4 regions of the Providencia sp. 6390 genome follow, and region 1 is predicted to be linked to each of the others. Evidence: predicted binding sites of a transcription regulator. Region 1 holds the regulator's gene; each other region holds the start of a gene.
What was found. Region 1 encodes PurR, which represses purine synthesis genes. Its sites were predicted from a motif close to CANGCAAACGTTTGCNTG; they were not measured.
Positions count from the first base shown of each region.

Region 2: AC3Z9T_RS17315 (NCS2 family permease) is a predicted target of PurR. The motif match lies at 1,018-1,035, and genes of this name have one in related genera.
Region 3: AC3Z9T_RS18380 (NCS2 family permease) is a predicted target of PurR. The motif match lies at 923-940, and genes of this name have one in related genera.
Region 4: purM (phosphoribosylformylglycinamidine cyclo-ligase) is a predicted target of PurR. The motif match lies at 857-874, and genes of this name have one in related genera.

Region 1 covers NZ_JBYVYL010000004.1:322,908-325,119, forward strand. The annotation lists gene punR (DNA-binding transcriptional activator PunR) at 1-626, shown strand, start outside; gene purR (HTH-type transcriptional repressor PurR) at 630-1,655, opposite strand; gene cydH (cytochrome bd-I oxidase subunit CydH) at 1,926-2,009, shown strand; gene sodB (superoxide dismutase [Fe]) at 2,083-2,212, opposite strand, start outside.
Region 2 covers NZ_JBYVYL010000009.1:45,086-47,297, forward strand. The annotation lists gene AC3Z9T_RS17315 (NCS2 family permease) at 1-907, opposite strand, end outside; gene AC3Z9T_RS17320 (ArnT family glycosyltransferase) at 1,824-2,212, shown strand, end outside.
Region 3 covers NZ_JBYVYL010000010.1:80,829-83,040, reverse strand. The annotation lists gene AC3Z9T_RS18380 (NCS2 family permease) at 1-843, opposite strand, end outside; gene AC3Z9T_RS18375 (amino acid ABC transporter permease) at 1,052-1,804, opposite strand; gene AC3Z9T_RS18370 (amino acid ABC transporter permease) at 1,806-2,212, opposite strand, start outside.
Region 4 covers NZ_JBYVYL010000001.1:599,864-602,075, reverse strand. The annotation lists gene uraA (uracil permease) at 1-11, opposite strand, end outside; gene upp (uracil phosphoribosyltransferase) at 78-704, opposite strand; gene purM (phosphoribosylformylglycinamidine cyclo-ligase) at 938-1,978, shown strand; gene purN (phosphoribosylglycinamide formyltransferase) at 1,978-2,212, shown strand, end outside.

The DNA of each region.
Region 1 (2,212 bases):
TTAGCATAGCTGTGGATTGTATTGTTAAACCTCAGCGGACGCAGCAATTGATCTTAGATTTTTATCGTCATTTCCCTGATATTGAATTATATATTCACCCTGAAGTCTTTAATGGCGTGTGGGATGCTTTGGCGGATGGTCGTGTTGACGTGGCAATTGGTGCAACGCGGGCTTCCCCTATTGGCGAACGTTACAGTTTTCGAGATATGGGGTTTATGTCATGGTGGTGTGTCGCCGCGCCGAATCACCCATTAGCACAATTTGAAGGGAAGCTAGCGGATGACCAGATGCGTGATTATCCAAGCTTATGTCTTGAAGACACCTCAAGGAGCCTCCCCAAAAGAGATACATGGGCGTTAGATAACCAGCGTCGCCTTGTCGTGCCTTATTGGGAAGATGGCATGGCCTGCCTTGTTAATGAACTGTGTGTTGGAATGGTTCCTGAACATCGAGCAGCTCCTTATTGTGCAGAAGGTAAATTGATTCCACTACAACTGTCGCAACCTTTTCCGCCAAGCCCTTGTTGCTTAACGTGGGTTGAAAAGAATACATCACCAGCGTTGAGTTGGTTGCTTGAATACCTTGGCGACAGTGAAACTCTCAACGCTGAGTGGTTAGCGCCATAATAATTAGCGGCGATAATCGATATATGGCCCATCAGCTACAGAACGGCGCTCGACTAAACGTGGGTGTACTTCAATGGTTTGTGCATCTTCACGTTTATTGACGATACGGTCGAGTAGCATAGTAAAAGCCATTTGGCCTAGGCGTTCTTTTGGTTGGTGGATAGTCGTGAGAGCAGGGGTAAAATAGCGTGCATTACGTACGTTATCATAGCCAATGATCGAAATATCTTGTGGAACGCGCAGCCCCATCTCATCAGCAGCACAAATAGCACCCATAGCCATAATATCACCGCCACAAAAAACAGCAGTTGGTTTTTGCTTATTACTCAAGATCTGCATCATGGCTTTATAGCCTGATTCTGGCTCGAAATCCCCTTGAACAATCCACTCATCACGTAAAGTGACTTTGGCTTCTTCCATGGCTTTTTGGAAGCCAGTGAGACGACCAATACCGGTGTTTCGTTCAAGTGAACCGGGGATCACACCGATATCTCGGTGGCCTCGGTCAATCAAATACCGACCTGCAAGGTAGCCACCATGAAATGAATTATCAATAATACTATCAGTAAAGTCACCGCGTGATGTTCCCCAATCCATGACCACCATTGGAATATTGCGGTAATCCTCTAACATATTAATGAGTTTTTCTGGGTACTCAGAGCACATTACTAGAAGGCCATCAACACGTTTTTGAGCAAGCATTTGCAGGTAGGCTTGTTGTTTGCCTAAGTTATTATGTGAGTTACAAAGAATAAGGGTGTAACCTTTTTCATAACAACTGTTTTCCACGGACTCAATAACTTCTGCGAAATAAGGGGCTTCGCTCGATGTGGCAAGTAACCCAATCGATTTGGTATGGTTAACTTTCAAACTACGAGCAACAGCACTTGGCGAATAGTTGAGTTCTTTTATCGCGGCCCAAACAGCAGCCTTAGTATCATCGGCTACGAAGCGCGTTTTATTAATTACATGGGATACGGTTGTGGTGGAGACACTAGCGCGCTTCGCCACATCTTTAATCGTTGCCATGGGGGAAAAAAACTCCTGACCAATAATCGGTCTTGTTATGAATACTTATTAAAAATTACCAGCATATTGAGGCATAGTCGTTTAACTGGCAATAATTTAGCGATTTGTTATGGATTTTGTCTGATCTAGCGCAAAAACAAAAGAAATAATTGATGTTATAACCTGTGATATAGACACTGGTTTTTATAAATCGTCATGTCATACTTATTTAACCTTATACAATATAGGGTCAAATGGCGGGTTAACTGTTCGTTATGATGAGAGGAACTCATGGATACAGATTTTAAATTCGGATTATTGGCAGCAATAGGTTCTTTGGCAGTGATCATCGCATTTGCGGTACATATTTTTTAGTTTTGCCTTTTAGTCATCAAAGGTAAGATCACAAAGGGCGAGCATCGCTCGCCCTTGATGTTGATAAAATCAATTAAGCGAGATTTTCTTCAACAAATTTCCAGTTCACGAGTGACCAAAAGTTTTCTAAATATTTTGGACGCGCGTTACGGTAATCAATATAGTAAGCATGTTCCCAAATATCAACAGTCAGCACAGGCTTA
Region 2 (2,212 bases), on a different contig from region 1:
CAGAGTCTGCAGTCAAAGCCTTACCACCATCAATGATTTGGCCATCTTTATCCAACAGATTAGCTTGACCAGCAACGGCGCGAATGGTGCCAGTTGCATCAAATACCGCTGTCATTACCAACGCCAATAGGCTTGGTAAAACCATCGGTTGTAAGGCCCCCATGATATCCATATTGAAGATCAGTGATAAGCCATCTTCGCCCAGCGAAGGAAGCTTAAAGAAACCTTGATATTTCACTGCGGGATCAAAAATTAACCCAATAATTGAAATTGCAACAATCACTAACAACACGCCACCCGGTACACGGCGTTTCTCTAAGCCAAAAATCACAGCCAAACCAGCGAGAGCCATCAAGACAGGGAAAGAAGTGAACTCGCCAAGTGCCACAGGCAGGCCTGCATTCGGATTTTTAACCACTAAACCGACGCCATTTGCAGCGATTAGCAATAAAAACAAGCCAATACCAATACCTGTACCATGCGCAATACCCATTGGCATATTGCGTAGGATCCAACTACGGATACCTGTAACAGAAATAATAGTAAACAAACAGCCCATTAAGAATACAGCGCCTAAGGCTACTGGAATACTAATTTGCTGGCCTAATACCAAACTGAATGCAGTAAATGCGGTCAATGAAATTGCACAGCCAATCGCCATCGGTAAGTTAGCCCATAACCCCATGAGTAATGAACCAAAACCAGCCACTAAGCAAGTCGCAATAAACACAGCGGTAGGAGGGAACCCTGCTTGCCCTAGCATCCCAGGCACAACGATGACGGAATAGACCATTGCCAAAAAGGTGGTTAACCCAGCAATGATTTCACGGCGAACGGAGGAGCCGCGCGCTGAAATTTTAAAATATTTATCCAACTTACAATTGGTTGAAGCCTGTTGGCCAGACATGGAGATACCCCTGCTAAACATGACTAAAAGCGACCATCCCCACTGACGAAAACGATTACCTATTTAAAATAGAACGATCCATTAAGACATTATCTTAGTGAAATATTCGTTACGCAATCGTTTGGCTTTATTGATAAGGAACGGCGGATTGTGAAGCGTGCAATTATCAATCGAAATAGGCGTAATGATCAAGTGTTTTCGAGTTAAGTCGAGTGATGGTACAGGTTGCAGGCAACTTAAGTAAAATTTTTAACCTTTATTTCTAAGATAAGCACTGAATATCATCATATACTCAAAATGATTCAAGGTGCTGCTAAGCGGCAAGTGAGTGAGTCACTAGGCACAAATGGTGAATGAATGTAATCACCATAGTTTAACGCAAGGCGCTGCAATTTAAAGTTGACGAATATATTTAAAAAAGTCATACATAGCAGCTAATTAATCGACTAAATAAGAGTAACATTTAATTTCAGCATCAATTTAATACTTCGTTTAAGTGTAGTTAATAAATACTTTGTTATAATGGAAGAGTCATTATATTAAAAACCATAAACATTAAATTCCAATTATTATAAATTCAATTTTATATACTCTAAATAATTCGAATTGCAGGTAGGCGACAAGCGAAGATAGTCGGGGAGCATAGATAAACACTGTGACTCGGCTAGCTGAGTGCAGTCACTTATACCTCAACGAAAAGCGCTGCAATTTGAAGTATGCCGAGTATAAATGGCATTTATTATTAAGTATCTTGCATTGTCACTCTATAATCTATTCATGAAAAATCAAATTGAAATTAAACTTTCATTTCATAATATTAAAATTTTTATTGTTGAGCTTTAATTTAATTTCACTAGGTTATAATTCAATTTAAGTAGAAACTATTAATCGCGAATAAATATTCACCGTAGAAATAATGCAAAAATTATTATTACCTAAAAAAATATCACTCGTTTTATTTGTTGGTTTTCTCATTATTTACCTTTTGCCGGGTATTTATGGGCATACTCCGTGGAAACAAGATGAAAACTACAGTTTCGGTATTATTCAAACCATGTTTGAAACTGGTAACTGGTTAGTGCCAACTAATGCGGGTGAACCCTTTATGGAGAAGCCTCCACTCTATTATTGGGTTGCCACTATCACTTCTCATCTATTGTCTGGCTTTATGCCTCTTTATGATGCAGCACGTAGTGCTAGCCTGTTGTTTATGATCATTAATTTTTGCTTCTTTGTTTTACTTGCTCGCCGTGCCTTTAATACTTGTGATATCAGTGATAAACGCATTTGGATTGCCTTTGCATT
Region 3 (2,212 bases), on a different contig from region 1:
AATACCGGCTTTATCTGTCACACCAATCATGGTGCCTGAGGAGTCAAACAGGTTAACTAACATAAAGGCAAAAATCACCCCAGACAGCGCCAGATCCAGCGAACCCATAATATCAACCTGCCCAACCACCGTTGTAATACTCGGAGGCAAAGAGAAGATACCGTTAAACTGTACATCCCCTAATGCAAGACCGATCAATGTGGTGACCACAATCGATACTAAAACCGCTGCATGAATATTACGCGCAGCGAGGATAGCAATGATAAAGAAGCCAAGTGCGCCCAACCAGACATTATGTTGAGTGAAGTTACCGATAGAGACCAAGGTATCTGGATTTGCAACGATGATACCTGAGTTTTTCAACCCCATCATGGCAATAAATAGGCCGATACCACTAGTAATACCCACACGCAGACTTAATGGGATATTGGCAATGATCCAATAACGAATACGGAATAAGGTTAAAATAAACAAGCCAACCGCACCCCAGAACACCGCCCCCATCGCAACTTGCCATGAGTAGCCCATTGCACCAACCACCACAAACGCAAAGAAGGCATTCAGCCCCATTGCCGGTGCAACAGCGATAGGTAGGTTTGCCAGTAGCCCCATTAAAATACTGCCAATCGCCGCAATTAAGCATGTGGTCACGAATACTGCTTTAATATCCATACCTGCGACTGAGAGAATTTGCGGGTTAACAAAGACAATGTAAACCATAGTGAGGAATGTAGTGAAGCCTGCAACGACTTCTGTTCTTGCCGTTGTGCCGTGTTCTTGTAATTTAAAAACACGCTGAAACAGACCCTGCTGCTGCACAGAGCCAGAAGATTGATTACTCATGAGATATAGCGCCCAAAAAAAGTTTTTTTCGCCCTATCCTACAACAAACAAAACAAGAGTGTTACCGTTAAAATGCAAAAAAGAAAACGTTTGCGTAAATACAGCCAAAGAAAATGCGCTAACTGACTGATACAACGAGATGAATCGGAAGATATGGAAAAAAAAGAAATTTTTATGGCGACCACTCAACGCCGCCATAAATATCTTATTAAGATAATGCTAATAGTTTTTGTCGCCGCCAAAACAACAAGGAGCGTTTTACGGATGATGCTTTGGATTGATTTTGACGACTTAATCGTTTCGCAACAAAGTTAGCCACGATTTCTAGCGTCAAACACATCACGAAATAGATAAATCCAACGAATAAAAATACTTCCATTGGATAAACCATTTCACGGTTATTCACTTGGTTGGCTAAGAATGATAATTCAGCCACACCCACCACATAAGCCAAAGAAGTATCTTTAATCAACGCCACCCATTGATTAATAAATGATGGCACCATCATGCGCAGTGCTTGAGGCAAAACAATCTGCCACAACACCTGCCAGCGACTGAACCCTAACGATAAACCTGCCTGCCACTGCCCTTGACCAATTGCTAAGATACCTGCTTTTACCGCATGAGCGAGGTAAGCGGACGTAATCAAAGCTAACGCACAGACCACTGATGTAATACCTGGAATATCGGTGCCAAAGACGATAGGCAATAAGAAATAGGTCCAAAAAATCAACATAATGACGGGTATTGCACGGAAAAAACCTAAAAATGCAGCAAATAAGTTCATCCAAAAGCCGCGCAACATTGCCAAAGCAACACCACCAAGCGTGCCAAGTATAATCGATGCAACACCGGCTATCAGGCTGATAATCAACGTTAGCAACGCACCTTCAATTGGCCCATCAGGGAAAGTACCGAACAACAGATACTGCCAATTTTGTTCTATAACAGAAAAATCCATTTTACGCTCCCACCGTTAAATTACGTTGTGCACGCCACTGCCCCCAAGCTTCCATCACCGCAATGATGGCAATATACAATACGGTTGCGATACCAAAAGCAGTAAAGGTTTTTAAAGTTTGACTATCAACTTGACGTGAAACATAAGAAAGCTCAGCAACGCCAATTGCCATGGTTAATGATGAGTTTTTTACCACATTCATGTACTGCCCTAATAACGGTGGCATGGCAATTTTCACGGCTTGCGGCAACACCACATATCTCATCGACTGCCATCCCGTTAAACCTAATGCAAAAGCAGCGTATTTTTGGCCTTGTCGCACACCACGAATACCTGAACGAATTTCTTCAGCGATAAAAGGAGTGGTATATAACGTGAGACCGACAAAACCGGCTAAAAATTCGTATG
Region 4 (2,212 bases), on a different contig from region 1:
CGGCGTGTCATTTCTTTTCATCCCCTTTAGTGTTTTTTTTATTAAAAAAAAGCCGACTTCTAAAGTCGGCTAATTATTTATTTAGTACCAAATATCTTATCGCCAGCATCACCTAGCCCAGGAACAATATACCCATTTTCATTTAAATGATTATCAATAGACGCGGTATACAATTCAACATCTGGGTGAGCAGCTTCTAGCGCAGCAATACCTTCAGGCGCTGCAACCAACACTAATACTTTAATAGATTTACAACCTGCGTTTTTCAACAGATCAATAGTTGCAATCATCGAGCCACCAGTTGCCAACATTGGGTCAACCACAAGTGCCATACGTTCATCAATGTTTGAAACTAATTTTTGGAAGTAAGAAACAGGTTTAAAGGTCTCTTCATCACGGTAAACACCCACCACGCTAATACGCGCACTTGGAATGCTTTCCAGAACACCATTCATCATGCCAATACCTGCGCGTAGAATAGGAACGACGGTGATTTTTTTCCCTTTAATTTGCTCTATTTCTACAGGACCACACCAACCTTCTATAGTCACTTTCTCAGTTTCTAGGTCAGCAGTTGCTTCATAAGTCAGTAGGCTACCAACCTCTGAGGCCAGTTCACGAAAGCGCTTAGTGCTTATATCATGATCTCGCATCAGGCCGAGTTTATGTTTAACGAGAGGGTGTTTTACCTCAACGATCTTCATGGGATTCTCCTACTATTTTAGACGCCAGCGCACAAAAAAATCGCGGGATTATACCTCTTTTTACCCGAGATGCCACTAGGTTCGGTTTGATTGATGTCAAAACAATCAGAAATAGCGCTTTTTTATGTTAGACCTAATTCCTGAATAAAGCTATCGCAAACGTTTGCTTAGCCTGTTAGAATATTCTCTATTGAAGTTTATTTTTCTAAAACACAATTGCCTTGGGGGCCGTAGTGACTGATAAAACCTCTCTCAGCTATAAAGATGCCGGTGTTGACATTGATGCAGGTAACGCATTGGTTGAACGTATTAAAGGTGTGGTCAAAGAGACTCGCCGACCAGAAGTTATGGGAGGACTGGGGGGGTTTGGTGCATTATGTTCCCTACCACAAAAATACCGTGAACCTGTTTTAGTTTCAGGGACAGACGGTGTGGGTACCAAACTACGCCTTGCAATGGATTTAAAACGTCACGACTCTATCGGTATTGACTTAGTTGCTATGTGCGTCAATGACCTAATTGTACAAGGTGCTGAGCCACTGTTTTTCTTAGATTATTACGCAACAGGTAAATTGGATGTTGATACCGCTGCCAGTGTGATCACGGGTATCGCAGAAGGTTGTAAACAATCAGGTTGTGCACTGGTTGGCGGTGAAACGGCTGAGATGCCAGGTATGTATCATGGTGAAGACTATGATGTTGCTGGTTTCTGCGTTGGTGTCGTTGAACGCTCAGAAATCATTGATGGCAGCAAAGTCAGTGCTGGCGATGCGCTGATCGCGTTAGCCTCAAGCGGCCCTCATTCAAATGGCTACTCATTGGTACGTAAAATCCTTGAAGTCAGCAAAACCAACCCAGAGGCAACTCAGCTTGAAGGAAAATCATTAGCTGACCACCTATTAGCACCAACACGTATTTATGTTAAAAACGTGCTAGAACTGATTGAAAAATGTGATATTCATGCAATCGCCCATATTACTGGAGGCGGCTTCTGGGAAAATATCCCTCGCGTACTTCCTGAAAACACCCAAGCACAAATTGATGAAAACAGCTGGCAATGGCCGGCAGTATTTGATTGGCTGCAAACGGCAGGCAGTGTCAGCCGTCATGAAATGTACCGTACCTTTAACTGTGGTGTTGGTATTATCATCGCCCTTCCACAAAGCGAGGTTGAAGCTGCATTAACTTTACTGAACGGATTAGGTGAAAAAGCATGGCAAATCGGTGCTATTGCAACACAACCTAATGGTGAAGAGCAGGTTGTTATCCGCTAATGAAGAAAATTGTTGTCCTTATATCAGGCAGTGGTAGTAATTTACAGTCACTGATTGATGCAACAGCTAATGGCCTTCAAGCACAAATTGTTGCCGTAATCAGCAACCAACCCGATGCATACGGGTTGGTGCGTGCACAACAGGCAGGGATCCCTGCCTTATCATTAAGTGCAAAAGAGTTTGCTAGTCGCGAACAATATGATGCTGCTCTCATGGCAATGATCGATAACTACC